DNA from 3 places in the Providencia rettgeri genome. Region 3 is predicted to be linked to each of the others. Evidence: predicted binding sites of a transcription regulator. Region 3 holds the regulator's gene; each other region holds the start of a gene.
What was found. The regulator PurR, encoded in region 3, represses purine synthesis genes. The targets are predictions, from matches to a motif close to CANGCAAACGTTTGCNTG.
Positions count from the first base shown of each region.

Region 1: a site for PurR is predicted at 1,573-1,590, ahead of glyA (serine hydroxymethyltransferase). Genes of this name have one in related genera too.
Region 2: a site for PurR is predicted at 2,513-2,530, ahead of purE (5-(carboxyamino)imidazole ribonucleotide mutase). Genes of this name have one in related genera too.

Region 1 covers NZ_CP163512.1:911,418-916,478, forward strand. Annotated here, with positions in the region: gene hmpA (NO-inducible flavohemoprotein) at 32-1,231, opposite strand; gene glyA (serine hydroxymethyltransferase) at 1,696-2,949, shown strand; gene AB6N04_RS04145 (3-phenylpropionate MFS transporter) at 3,031-4,179, shown strand; gene AB6N04_RS04150 (TRAP transporter large permease) at 4,397-5,061, opposite strand, start outside.
Region 2 covers NZ_CP163512.1:500,861-505,921, forward strand. Annotated here, with positions in the region: gene AB6N04_RS02225 (CynX/NimT family MFS transporter) at 1-716, opposite strand, end outside; gene purK (5-(carboxyamino)imidazole ribonucleotide synthase) at 834-1,916, opposite strand; gene purE (5-(carboxyamino)imidazole ribonucleotide mutase) at 1,916-2,431, opposite strand; gene lpxH (UDP-2,3-diacylglucosamine diphosphatase) at 2,582-3,307, opposite strand; gene ppiB (peptidylprolyl isomerase B) at 3,318-3,812, opposite strand; gene cysS (cysteine--tRNA ligase) at 4,081-5,061, shown strand, end outside.
Region 3 covers NZ_CP163512.1:1,829,208-1,834,268, reverse strand. Annotated here, with positions in the region: gene punR (DNA-binding transcriptional activator PunR) at 1-848, shown strand, start outside; gene purR (HTH-type transcriptional repressor PurR) at 1,006-2,031, opposite strand; gene sodB (superoxide dismutase [Fe]) at 2,627-3,205, opposite strand; gene AB6N04_RS08305 (Grx4 family monothiol glutaredoxin) at 4,511-4,855, shown strand; gene rnt (ribonuclease T) at 4,932-5,061, opposite strand, start outside.

The sequences.
Region 1 (5,061 bases), 920 kb from region 3:
CGCTTCTTATGGGAAGCGCATTTTTTAGCTATTAGTTGAGTGTCAGCACTTTATGAGGACCAAAACACTCATAATGAATTGCATTTTCATTAATCCCCATTGAAATTAATTGTTGGCCAATATGCTGCATGAAGCCAACTGGGCCACAGAAATAGAACTGCATATTCGGCTGGTCAATCCATTCGCGCACTTTTTGTAAATCCATCAATCCTTCATATTGATAATCAAATCCAAGACGGTCGCTGTCACGCGGCTGATTAAACCAAATTGCACAATGCCCTGCTTTTTGTTGTGCCATCAATTGTTGGATTTCGTGGCGAAATGCATGAACTGCACCATTTTCCGCGGCATGTAGCCAATTGATGGTTGCATCATGACCTTGCTGTGTGAGGTGATTTAGCATACTTAACATAGGGGTTAGACCAACACCTGCTGAAATCAACGTTACTGGCGTTTGATTATCGACATCAATAAAGAAGTCGCCACATGGTGGTGCTAAATAAACACTGTCCCCTTCATTGATCTGTTGGTGTAAGAAATTCGACACTGCACCTTGGTCTTCGCGTTTCACTGCAATACGGTAACTTTGCCCATTCGGTGCTGTCGTTAGAGAGTATTGGCGAATTTCTTGGTTAGCAAACCCTTTATGATTGATATAAATCGTAATGTATTGACCTGGACGGTAGTGAGCCACGGGTTCTCCATCAACAGGGACGAACTCAAAACTGGTGATAACATCACTTTGCTGTTGTTTTTGCTTCAGTTTAAATTCGCGTAAACCTGCCCAGCCCCCTATTTTATCTGCATTTTCTTGGTAGATTGAAGCTTCACGATCAATAAAAATGTTAGCTAACACTCCGTAAGCTTTGCCCCAAGCATCAAGCACTTCTTGGCCAGGATTGAGCAATTCATCAATGGCCGCCAGTAAATTTTCACCGACGATTGGGTAATGTTCAGGTTTAATATTCAAACTAGCGTGTTTTTGGGCGATTTTTTCAACGGCAGAAATTAATGCTTCTGGGGTTTCGATATGTACCGCATAGGCGCAAATTGCGTTAAACAATGCTTCGCGTTGCGCGCCATTAGCTTGGTGAGTCATATTAAAAATATCTTTTAATTCAGGATGTTGTTTAAACATTCTGTCATAAAAATGTGCAGTGAGTTTTGGCCCAGTCGCGGCGATAGCTGGAATGGTTGATTTAACAATCGCGATGGTTTGGCTGTCTAACATACAGGTGCTCCTGAATTAATTTCATGTTCTCAGTTGGGAAGCATTCTTGAGTTTTCGTTGAGCTATCAAAAAATAAAATACTTATTTTTCATTGTAATAGCTAAATTTAACTGTGAAAAAAGCCACTTTTTTTGAGAGACATAACGCTTATTTATAAACATGTATTTTAAATACAACTTATAATATTTAAGGGTATATGTAAAGACGTAAACAGATAAAATAGGGCAAAAGTAGGCACATAATGAGAAGGGGCTCGCAATAGCAGATATTCCTACGTCAAAATTTGATATATGAGCTATTTTATAATGAGGTGAAGTGATGATAATAAGGTGAAAAAAAATAATGCAATCGTTTGCGTATATTTTTTGTTTAGGGCTATCTCAAGAGCGAAAAAGAGTTTACACTGTGTGCTATTGCGATGAATTGATTGTCAACCTATTGAATTGCTGAGGCAGGAGAAGTGAATGTTAAAGCGTGAAATGAATATTGCAGACTATGATCCACAATTATGGGAAGCAATGGAGCAAGAAGTACAACGTCAAGAAGAGCACATTGAATTAATTGCTTCTGAAAACTATACCAGTCCACGAGTCATGCAGGCTCAAGGTTCTCAGCTAACCAATAAATATGCAGAAGGGTACCCGGGCAAACGCTATTACGGCGGTTGTGAGTATGTTGATGTGGTTGAACAATTAGCGATTGACCGTGCAAAAGAATTATTCGGTGCAGACTACGCAAACGTGCAGCCACATTCAGGTTCACAAGCGAATGCGGCAGTTTACATGGCGCTGTTACAACCAGGTGACACAGTATTGGGGATGAACTTAGCTCATGGTGGTCACTTAACTCACGGCTCCCCAGTCAACTTCTCAGGTAAATTGTACAATATCGTTCCTTACGGAATCGATGAAAGCGGCAAAATTGACTACGACGATATCAAAGCGCAAGCTGAAAAACATAAACCCAAAATGATTATCGGTGGTTTCTCAGCATACTCAGGCGTGGTTGATTGGGCTAAAATGCGTGAAATCGCAGATAGCATCAATGCTTACTTATTTGTAGATATGGCGCATGTGGCAGGTCTGATTGCAGCCGGTGTTTATCCAAACCCAGTTCCACACGCTCACGTTGTGACAACAACGACGCACAAAACGTTAGCGGGTCCACGCGGTGGTTTGATCCTCGCGAAAGGGGGGGATGAAGAGCTGTACAAAAAAATCAACTCTGCGGTATTCCCAGGCTCCCAAGGTGGTCCTTTAATGCATGTGATTGCAGGTAAAGCGGTAGCCCTGAAAGAAGCTATGGAACCTGAGTTCAAAGTGTACCAACAACAAGTTGCGAAAAATGCGAAAGCAATGGTGGAAGTTTTCCAACAACGTGGCTATAAAGTTGTTTCTGGTGGCACTGAAAACCACTTATTCTTAGTTGATCTAGTTGACAAAGATATCACAGGTAAAGACGCTGATGCTGCGCTGGGTCGTGCTAATATCACGGTGAACAAAAACAGCGTACCAAACGATCCGAAGAGCCCATTTGTGACTTCAGGGGTTCGCATCGGTTCTCCTGCGATCACTCGTCGCGGTTTTAAAGAAGCTGAAGCACGCGAGCTAGCTGGCTGGATGTGTGATATTCTAGACAACCTCAATGACGAAGCGACCATTGAGAGCGTGAAACAAAAAGTATTAGCAATCTGCAAAAAATACCCAGTTTACGCATAATATAACCAGGTTTAGTTACCTAAACCCGCTTCTACTGTTAAGTATAAGCGGGTTTTTTGCATTGAAAAAAAGGGAGGAATGATGGTCATTCCATCAACGCGCTGGCTAGCAATTGATTATTTTACCTACTTTTTTGCATACAGTATTTTCTTACCATTTTGGTCTGTTTGGCTACAAGGTGAGGGTATTGATGCTGAAATGATAGGCGTTTTGCTTGGGGTTGGTTTAGCGGCTCGTTTTTTGGGGGCGATGTTTATCACACCATTAGTTAAAGAGCCTTCTAAGTTAATCACCGCAATACGGTTATTGGCAGCTTCTTCTTTAATTTTTTCAATTGCTTTTTCCTTTGGCTCCCACTGGGCATGGCTACTCTTTGTGATGATGGGTTTTAACTTATTTTTCGCGCCTATGGTTCCGTTAGGGGACTCATTAGCTGGCACATGGCAAAAGCAGTTTACATTTGATTATGGCAAAATCCGTGTATGGGGCTCGATAGCCTTTATTATTGGCTCTTCATTAATGGGCTATTTGGCGGGCGTCTGGGGCCATAGGTCGATTATGGTTGCCTTGATAATCAGTTGCCTCGCATTATTGCTTGGCGCAATGTTAAAACCTGCGATCATGCCGACGGGAGCGGCGAAAGCGGATAATGGCAATAAAGTCACATTCAAACAACTGATTGCTGATAAAAATGTGGTGAGGTTTTTAATTTGTGTAACCTTATTACAAGGTGCCCATGCCGCTTATTATGGTTTTGCGTCTCTATTTTGGAAGGAAGCGGGTTATTCCGATTTAGTTATTGGTAACTTATGGTCATTGGGTGTTGTAGCTGAAGTGATGGTTTTTATGCTTAGCCACCGTCTATTTAGACGCTGGAGTGCACGTAACTTACTATTGCTTTCCGCATTTTGTGGCATTATTCGTTGGGGAATGATGGGGGCATTTACCGCATTACCTGTGCTTATTGTGGTGCAAATTTTACATAGTGGTACGTTTACGGTATGTCATCTTGCAGCTATGCGCTTTATTAGTGCTCGTAAAGAAAATGAAATTATTCCATTGCAGGGCGTCTATTCAGCGCTGGCTACTGGTGGTGGTTTAGCGGTATTGACGGTTATTGTTGGTTATATTTATGAGCGCGTTCCTACCCATCACGGCGTGGTATTTTATTTGATGGCGTTACTTGCGGTGCCCGCTTTATTTATCCGACCGAAGATCACCGCTCAGTGATAATCTGCCTGCTGCCAAGCTATAAATTCGATAACGTATTTATAGCCTGGTTTGCTGCTCAATTTGCGACTCAATATCATCAATATAAGCTACAGTGATATTTTCAATATTAATTTATTGAAGTAAATTAATAGATTGATATTTATTAAAAAAGAAATAAATCATTAAAAAAGTGGCAAGTTTTTTCATGACAAGCCACTTCAATTAAAAATTATATTTATAAGCTGGGTAAAAATGTTGTAAATACAGGCATAAAGGTCACCATTAATAAAACGACAATTAATGCAAGGAACAATGGCATGACCTCACGAATAAAGTCAGCTATACGTACACCTGTAATAGATGTAGCAACAAACATGACGGTACCCATTGGTGGAGTTAAACAACCAATAGCTAAATTGAGTATCATAACTATACCAAAGTGAATAGGGTCAATACCTAGCAATTTAACAGTTGGCATTAACAATGGAACAAGTACGATGATAGCCGCATTTCCTTCAATAAACATTCCCAAAATTAATAAAACAGCATTAACGATCATTAAAAATACATAGGGATTATCAGAAAAACTGGTCATCATTTTTGCTACATCTTGCGCGACTTGTTCGTTGGTCAGAACCCAAGCTAAAGCGGAGCACGTCATGATAATTAACATAATGCTGGCGGTTGAACGGGCAGTTTCTAAAAATGAGGCCGCAATATCTTTTAATTTCATTTCGCGGTAAAAAAAGGCGCCTATAATGATGACGTATAATACTGCGATAGCACCTGCTTCTGTTGGGGTGAAAATACCAAACCGAATCCCGCCAATAATTACTAATACCAGTAAAAATGCGGACATTGCACCTTTACCCGTTTGGTAAACTTCAGAAAATGTAGGCG
Region 2 (5,061 bases), 1.3 Mb from region 3:
TAAGTTGCAGCAATTAAATAAAATTGCCATGTTCGCAGAGCCCGACCAACTGTCCACACCTCAGCGGTGCGGTAAATCGGTTTACTTGCATCACTGATCTGCTTTTGCATTACTTTTTTGGCGTGCTCTTGCTCTTGCTTGCCTTCACGTAACATAAAAATGGTGATTAACGTAATAATGCTCAGATAAACTGCGCACAGTACCCAGTGCATACGCCACGACCCTAATTGGTTAGATGCGTAGAAATAAATCCAGGGACCAGCAACCCCGCCGAGCCCACCAATGGTGAAATACAAACCAAAGGCGAGAGATTGTTTTTCAAATAAGCGAGAAAGCACGTAAGTGCCTGGTACTGTAGCTAGTAAGGTAAAACCGATACCAATTAACGCTGTACCGAGGAAATAGGTGCTAATGGCGTTGGTGGAATATAGGTTATAGAACCCCGCAATAAACACCAAGGTACCCAACAATAATGTAGTTCGTACGCCAACTTTACGGATTAACAGTGAAGGAAGAAAACTGGCTAAGCCGCAGGTTAAACCTAATAAGGTAAAACCGAACCCTGCTTCACTCCAGCTCCACTTCAGCTCGCTGATCATTTCTGGTAAAACCACGCCTAAAGAGGTGAAGGTTGTGGCGGTGGCTAAAAAATAGACTAATCCTAAGAGAATTAAAATACACCACTGATAAAACGGACTAAAATGCTGCGAGGACATAGTAACTCCAGTAATGCCGCACACCTTTAGTCAGGAGAGTTATCATCTAGATGACGGCGAAAATAGCAAAATGCCCGAAAATAAGTTCGGGCATCGATTAATGGCTATTTTCTCTATTTATTGATGAGAGTACCAGTCTAATTTTGCATTTGCCCACTCAATGCCACTTTTGTACTCATTTGGTAAAAGCGGTATTAATGCGCTAAGCGTGTTGCTTAACAAGTTACAATCACGGTGGGAGAGATTTAAATGACCCACTTTACGGGCTGGGCGCACTTCTTTTTCATACCAATGCAGATGAACCAGTGGCAAACTGAGCCAATCAATATTCACATCAGTACCAATTAGATTCACCATGACCGCAGGGCTGTCTACTTCTGGAGATGGCATTGGTAGATCCAAAATGGCACGCAGATGCAATTCAAATTGACTAATTGAGGCACCATTTTGTGTCCAGTGTCCGCTATTATGCACACGCGGTGCAATTTCATTGATCAGCAGTTTATTGCCTACAACAAAACACTCCATCGCCATAACACCAATATAACCGAGCTGATCCATGACTGCGCTTAACATAGCTTGGGCTTGTGCTTGTTGAGGATTGGTGGACTTTGGAAAAGCAACGCTAGTGCGCAAAATCCCCTCTTGGTGTAGGTTGTGCGTAATCGGGTAAAAAACCGAGTCCCCCGCAGCATTACGTGCACCAATAACGGACACTTCGCCATCAAAAGGGATCCCTTGCTCAACAATGCATTCACCATAGATTTCAGCAGGCAGATTGATTTCATCACCCGGGCGTACACGCCATTGCCCACGCCCGTCATAGCCGCCAATTCTGCGTTTGACGATCAAAAAATCACCAAACTTAGCAAACAATTCGGGCCACTGATCAGGGGAGTCGAGTCGAGCCCACGGGGCAGTTGCTAAGTTTAAGCTATCAAATAGGCTTTTTTGTGGAAATCGGTCAGCTAAACGCGGGAAAATATCTCGGTTGATAAACGCATTGTGGCGGGCTAATTCTTTGGTTAATGGTGTTTCAGGCCAGCGCTCGATTTCAGCAGTAATAACACTTTGCTGATAAGGAACGGCTTCAGGCTCTGCGTCCAGTCCGACAGGGAACACAGCGATACCTAAAGGTTCCCCTGCTTGGCGCAGCATACGGCCAAGTTGGCCATTACCCAGTACGCAAACGGGTTTCATTATGCATCCCTCGGGTCTGGGTTATTAAGTACATCATTGGTTTGTGCTTCGCGCCATATGGATAAACGGTTAAAAATGTTTGAGTCGCTGATGGCTAATACTTGTGCAGCTAACAATGCCGCATTCGCCGCCCCCGCTTTGCCAATAGCAAGTGTGCCGACAGGGATCCCTTTTGGCATCTGGACGATAGAATATAAACTATCAACCCCACTGAGTGCGGCGCTTTGTACAGGAACACCAAAAACAGGCACTAATGTTTTAGCGGCGAGCATACCCGGTAGGTGAGCAGCCCCACCTGCTCCTGCAATAATCACATCAAAGCCTCTTTCTTTGGCGGTTTCTGCAAAAGAAAACAGTTTATCAGGTGTACGGTGTGCAGAGACAATTTCGACGTGAAAAGGGATCTGGAGCTCGGTTAATACATCAGCAGCGTGCTGCATGGTCGTCCAATCACTTTTTGAACCCATAACAATGGCGATTTTTGCCGCAGATTGAGCAGAAGCTTGGGCAGTCATTGAGTGCTTTCCTGTATTGAAAAAAAACGTCACCCGAAGGTGGAGAATTGAATTGTGCCGATCATATCACGACAAAGCAGCAAGGAAAACGTTTGCGTGATTAATTAGTAAGCAAACAGACATGCTAACAACCAACAACTTACGTCACTGTTATTCGAAAGGGAAAAAAATTAACTCGATACCTTGTTCATTGATAACAAAGGCGGAACCTTCATGGTGCCATGCACCCAATACGCCACGAAAATGCACTTTACCACCAATGTTGATTTCGTGAATGGCAGGGCGGTGGGTATGACCATGGATCATCCATTGCGCTTGATATTTTTTTAATGCATTAACCACCGCTTGCGGATTAACATCCATAATGGATTCGGCTTTCATGCTACTGGCATACTGGCTATTTTTACGCATTTTTTGCGCTATCCGACGGCGAATAAAGAGAGGAAGTGTGAGAAATAGGCGTTGGATCCAAGGGGTATGGACTTTTTTACGGTAGTTTTGATAGGCCATGTCGTCGGTGCATAGAGTATCACCGTGTAGAATCAAAATGCGCTTATCATAAATATCGAGAACAGTTTCTTGCGGTAAAATCGTCATGCCACATTGCTTGGCATAGTGTTTGCCAATTAAAAAATCACGGTTACCATGAATAAAATAGCAAGGAATGCCCTTTTCTGTGAGCTGTTTCAATACATTGGCAACACGTTGATGAAGGGGATTATCATCGTCATCGCCCACCCAGTAATTGAAGAAATCACCGAGAATATACAGGCTGTCTGCGTGAATAGCTTGTTGTTGAATAAAATTGATAAAACCGGCGGTGATCGCCGGTTCATCTTCACTCAAATGCAGATCTGCAATGATGTAAGTGGACATAAGATCAGGATTACTCGCTGACAGTCACTTTTTCGATCACAACATCTTCACGAGGAACGTCTTGGTGGAAACCGCTACGACCAGTTGGAACGCCTTTAATTTTATCAACCACGTCCATACCTTCAACCACTTCAGCAAATACACAGTAACCCCAGCCGTCTGGGCGCTCTGAACGGAAGTTTAAGAAGTCATTGTCAACAACGTTGATAAAGAATTGTGCAGTAGCAGAGTGCGGATCGTTAGTACGAGCCATTGCCAGCGTACCACGGGTGTTTTTTACACCGTTGTTTGCTTCGTTTTTAATAGGCGCTTTCGTGTTTTTTTGTTCCATGCCCGGCTCAAAACCACCGCCTTGGATCATGAAACCGTTAATAACACGGTGGAAAATGGTATTATTGTAAAAACCTTCACGGCAGTATGTTAAAAAGTTTTCGACAGTGACTGGCGCTTTATCGTCAAATGTTTTGATAACAATGTCGCCGTGATTGGTATGAAATGTAACCATAATAGCTATCCTGAATAATTGTTTTTTGTGCGCTATCTTGCGAAAGCGTTGAGATCTGCACGTTTATATCACAGATAAAACCTGACTTGAAGTGACAGTGCGTTTTGTCTGCGGTTTATAGCATAATAGGTGTGTGTGAAATACCGGTTGAATTTAAAAAGGAAAGGCAGGGTAAACCCTTGCATTCTTAAGGTGATCGGGGTTCAATAACATGGTATTTTACCCATAGAAATCGATAATCATTTTTCACTTACATGGAAAAGTCCAGATGCTACAAATTTTTAATACACTAAGTCGTCAAAAAGAAGAGTTTAAGCCCATCCACGCAGGAAAGATTGGGATGTATGTGTGTGGCATCACTATCTACGACTTGTGTCATATCGGCCATGGCCGTACATTTGTGGCATTTGATGCAATCAGCCGCTATTTGCGTTATTTAGGCTATGATTTGAATTATGTGCGTAATGTGACGGATATTGATGATAAAATCATTAAACGTGCCGCAGAAAATAATGAAAGTGTTGAAGAACTCACTACACGTATGCTTGCAGAAATGCACAAAGATTTTGATGCACTGAATATTTTACGTCCTGATAGCGAACCACGTGCAACGCACCATATCGATGAAATTATTGAGCTGACTCAGAGCCTCATTAAACGAGGTCATGCTTATATTGCTGATAACGGCGATGTGATGTTTGAGGTTAAAACGGATCCCAATTATGGTTTGTTGTCGCGCCAAGATTTAGAACAGTTGCAAGCGGGTGCTCGTGTCGAAGTGGCAGATGTGAAACGCAATCCAATGGATTTCGTGCTGTGGAAAATGTCCAAAGAGGGAGAACCAAGTTGGCAGTCTCCATGGGGCTTAGGTCGTCCTGGCTGGCACATTGAGTGTTCGGCAATGAACAGTAAAACATTAGGCAATCATTTTGATATTCATGGGGGCGGTTCGGATTTAATGTTCCCACACCATGAAAATGAGATTGCACAATCTACCTGTGCTCATGATGGTCCATATGTTAATTATTGGATGCATTCTGGTATGGTTATGGTGGACAGAGAGAAAATGTCTAAGTCTCTCAATAACTTTTTTACCATCCGTGATGTATTGGAATATTACGATGCTGAAACTGTACGTTATTTCCTATTGTCGGGCCATTACCGTAGTCAACTGAACTACACCGAAGAAAACCTAAAGCAAGCTCGTAGCGCATTAGAACGTATGTACACGGCATTACGTGGTACAGAT
Region 3 (5,061 bases):
GTGGTGCCGCAGATGAGTTGCACCGCGTGCCTTCAGCAATCAGCTATACGGTTAAACAAGTTGAAGAATGGTTAGCGGTTCCCTTGTTTGAGCGTCGGCATCGAGATGTCGTCTTAACCGAGGCTGGACTTATTTTTATTAAAGAAAGCCGTTCTGTTATCAAAAAAATGACACAGACACGTCATCAATGCCAGCAAGCGGCGAATGGTTGGCGAGGGCAGTTTAGCATTGCGGTTGACTGTATTGTTAAGCCACAGCGGACTGAGCAACTTATTCTCGATTTTTATCGACACTTTCCTGATATCGAATTGTATATACATTCCGAGGTGTTTAATGGTGTTTGGGATGCATTAGCCGATGGGCGGGTAGATGTCGCTATTGGGGCAACCCGCGCTTCACCGATTGGCGAGCGATACAGCTTTCGTGATATGGGGTTTATGTCATGGATGTGTGTTGCAAGCCCAGATCATCCTTTAGCAAAAATAGGCCATAATTTGACGGATGATCAAATGCGAGAGTACCCAAGCCTCTGCTTAGAAGATACTTCCCGTAGCTTACCCAAACGTGATACTTGGGCGTTAGATAACCAACGACGTTTAGTGGTTCCCTATTGGGAAAATGGGTTGGCGTGTTTAGCGAATGGACTTTGTGTGGGTATGGTGCCCGAGCATCGGGCTGCGCCTCTATGTGCAGAAGGTAAATTGGTGGAGTTGACATTGGCGCAGCCATTTCCATCAAGTCCATGCTGTTTAACGTGGGTAGAAAAAAACACCTCTCCCGCGCTAAGTTGGTTATTGGATTATCTTGGTGATAGTGAAACACTCAATGCGGAATGGTTATCCATTTAAGCTTCGCAATCGACGATGGTCGATTATTCAGACGTGGATAAACACAAGCTGTTTGGCGATAGGTTAGATTGGTTTTGCAAGTTAATGTGTTGATTTTCACCTAATAATACAAAGTGGGAAAAACCGTGTTTTTATCCCACTTTGTCAACAACCTCAATTAGCGACGATAGTCGATAAATGGCCCATCAGCGACCGAACGGCGCTCAACAAGGCGAGGATGAACTTCGATAGTTTGAGCGTCTTCGCGTTTATTCACGATGCGGTCTAGTAACATTGCGAACGCCATTTGCCCCAAACGTTCTTTAGGCTGGTGGATTGTTGTCAATGCAGGGGTGAAATAACGCGCATTTCGTACATTGTCGTAGCCAATGATTGATATATCTTGTGGAACACGTAAGCCCATTTCATCAGCAGCACAAATTGCGCCCATAGCCATAATATCACCACCACAAAAAACGGCGGTAGGGCGCTGTTTGTGGCTTAAAATCTGCATCATCGCTTTATAACCTGACTCAGGCTCAAAATCCCCTTGGACAATCCACTCTTTCTTTAAGGTAATTTTAGCTTCTTCCATGGCTTTTTGGAAACCAGTTAAACGGCCGATCCCTGTATTTCGCTCAAGGGAACCTGGGATCACGCCAATATCACGATGACCTCTATCAATCAGATAACGTCCTGCGAGGTAACCACCGTGGAAGGAGTTATCAATGATGCTATCAGTGAAATCCCCTCGGGATGTTCCCCAATCCATCACAACCATAGGAATATTGCGGTAATCTTCAAGCATGCCAATGAGTGTGTCTGGATATTCGGAACACATCACCAATAGGCCATCGACACGTTTTTGTGCCAACATCTGTAAGTAGGCTTTTTGTTTACCTAAATTATTGTGAGAGTTACAGAGGATCAGTGTGTAGCCTTTTTCATAGCAGCTATTTTCAACGGACTCAATAACCTCAGCAAAATAAGGTGCCTCGCTGGATGTTGCCAGCAAACCAATCGATTTGGTGTGATTTACTTTTAAACTACGGGCAACCGCACTAGGTGAATAATTGAGCGCTTTGATTGCAGCCCAAACTGCCGCTTTAGTGTCATCAGCCACAAAGCGCGTTTTATTAATAACATGGGATACGGTCGTGGTGGAGACGCCAGCGCGTTTTGCCACATCTTTAATCGTTGCCATGGGGGAATAAAACTCCTGACCAACTATAGGTCTCTCTAAGAATTCTAGTTAAAAAATTACCTGCATATTGATGCATAGATCCTTTGCTGGCAATAATTTAGCGATTTGTTGTCGATTTTGTCTGATCTAGCGCAAAAACGAAAGAAATAATTGATGTTATAACATGTGATATAGACACTGGTTTTGCTTTTTTGGATGTGTATACTTAATAGCCTTACTGTTTGTACGGTTATTATTGGCTCAATTTTGTTAGGATGAGAGGAACTCATGGATACAGATTTTAAGTATGGAATTCTAGCTGCACTGGGTACACTGGTGATGATTATCTTTATTGGTGCACATATCTTCTAGTTATAGTTTCATCTTCATCGGATGAATTGCATAAGGGCGAGTATTCACTCGCCCTTATGTTGTTGACAAAGTGGGATAAAAGCGTGGTTTTTCCCACTTTGTGTTATCAGGTGAAAATCAATATATTGATTTTCCTTGTTTATTTTCAAAACCTATCCAACCTGCCGCCAAACATGTTATGTTTGTCAGCAGTCTGAGGGCGAGTATTCACTCGCCCTTACTCTATTTAGAAAACGTATTAATATTATGCTAAGTTTTCTTCTACGAATTTCCAGTTTACCAGTGCCCAGAAATTTTCTAAGTATTTAGGGCGCGCATTACGATAATCGATGTAATAAGCGTGCTCCCAAATATCAACAGTTAACACAGGTTTATCATCACCAGAAATTGGTGTTGCTGCGTTAGACGTATTAACGATAGCTAAACTACCATCGGTTTTTTTAACTAACCAAGTCCAGCCAGCACCAAAGTTTTTGGTTGCTGCGTCGGTAAACTGCGCTTTAAACTCCGCAAAAGAACCAAAGGCTTTATTGATAGCATCTGCAACTTTACCGGTTGGCTCACCACCGGCATTTGGTGCTAAGCAGTTCCAATAGAAAGTGTGGTTCCATACTTGAGCTGCGTTATTAAACACACCAGCGTCAGACGTTTTAATAATTTCTTCTAAAGATTTACCTTCAAAGTTAGTCCCTTTGATTAAGTTGTTTAAGTTAACAACGTAGGTATTGTGGTGCTTACCATAGTGGTATTCTAAAGTTTCAGATGAAATATAAGGTTCTAAAGCATCTTTTGCATACGGTAGAGCGGGAAGTTCAAATGACATGATGTACTCCTTGATTGCTTTTGTATCAAAACATACGGGTGTTTGCTCGTAAAGTGAGCGAAATATTGTGCTTCATTGTTTATCTACAGTTTTTTGCCAAATGGCCTGTATGATCCTTAATATATTAATAGTAACACGATTAACCCTATAAAGGGTAAATGTAATCGTATTAGTAAGGGGGATTGATCTTTGTTGGTCAATTTTTATTCTAATTAATGCCAGTTAGGCAAGGCACGAAGTTCGCCGCCGAGTGAGCCGGGCAGGAGCCTCTCAAGGCAGCATCAAATAAGTGAAACGTGTTTTAATCGAACCCGTAGGGCAGCGTTTAGGCTCAATATTTTATTTAAATAGTCGTCAGTCAGCACGATGAATACATTTAGCTGTTTTTTGACCTTTTTAGCGGTGAGAATCAGCAGTAAAGATAAACAGCCTCTAGTTCCAGCCAATGAAGGTTCTTATTAAAAAAATGACATTAAAAAAGGTGATAGCTGCAAGCAGGTAGATATAAGCCTTAAAAAAAAGGGGGGTTATGTCGGGTTGAACCTGATCTTTAATCATAAAAAATGCAATGAAAACAAAGAATAGGACGATTATAAAAATAGTTATAATAAGGCTGCTGTACATAGGATTTTAATATTAGAAAAATATAATTTTATCCTTATTGCCAAGTTGTGCAAGTACGCTAAGAGGGACAAACGGGTAATCGAAGAGGTCGCTACTTGATAAAAATAATACGAATATTCTATTAATCTCAATTTAATCAATCGGTTATAATTTATGGTGTAGCTCTTATTACGATACGTTTGGATTGTTTCTGACAACTTTTTGGCTGCGGATAATAAATAGTTCCCCCAATTGATAACCTCTAGCTTGTAAAAGAGTGAAGGGGAGGCTATTCAATGAAGGAGGAGAGCTTTCATTGTTAAAGTAGAGGTTAACTTAATTGAGTTGATTTATTGTAACGCTTATAGATAGAAGTAAGGTGATTAGCAAAAAAATAGGCTGAACATGTTGCCGAATAAGCAAAATGGCAGATAGGTAGATGCTGAACTTTAACAATATGCCTTGAGTCGAAATGATCTCCTGCTGTAAAGGGAGGCGTAGATTTATTTGACTTGAATCATAAATAAGTCACAATAGAAGCAAATTAAAGGAGGGGGATCCCCCCTCTTTTTTCATACAAAATAGTCGTTAATATATTCAGAACGAAATATCGTCTTGCGCAGTATATTTTAGGGCTAAAAATCACTTATCTAGTTGATAAATAAAAATATACTCATCATGTTTAATGTTAAGGAAGTAAAAATGACAACAATTGAAAGAATTGAGCGCCAAATCAAAGAAAATCCAATTTTATTATACATGAAAGGCTCGCCAAAACTTCCGAGCTGTGGCTTTTCTGCTCAAGCAGTTCAAGCGCTGTCTTCATGTGGTGAGCGCTTTGCTTATGTTGATATTTTGCAAAACCCAGATATTCGCGCTGAATTGCCAAAATATGCAAACTGGCCGACTTTTCCACAATTATGGGTAGATGGTGAACTCGTTGGCGGGTGTGACATTATTATGGAAATGTTCCAACGTGGTGAGCTGCAATCACTCATTAAAGAAACAGCAGATAAATACCGTCCAGAAGATGAAGCTAACGCGTAATCACTGACATTCAACAAAAAACCGCAGTGGATAAAAGTGAAATGCTATTTATCTACTGCGGTTTTTGTTTATCTGTTTATTTTTCGTCTTCAATGATTGGCCAGCCACCAAGCTTTTTGAATTTATTTACAATTTCGCAAAATAAATGTGCGGTACGGTCAGTATCATACAGTGCGCCATGCGCTTGTTTACCATCGAATGGGATC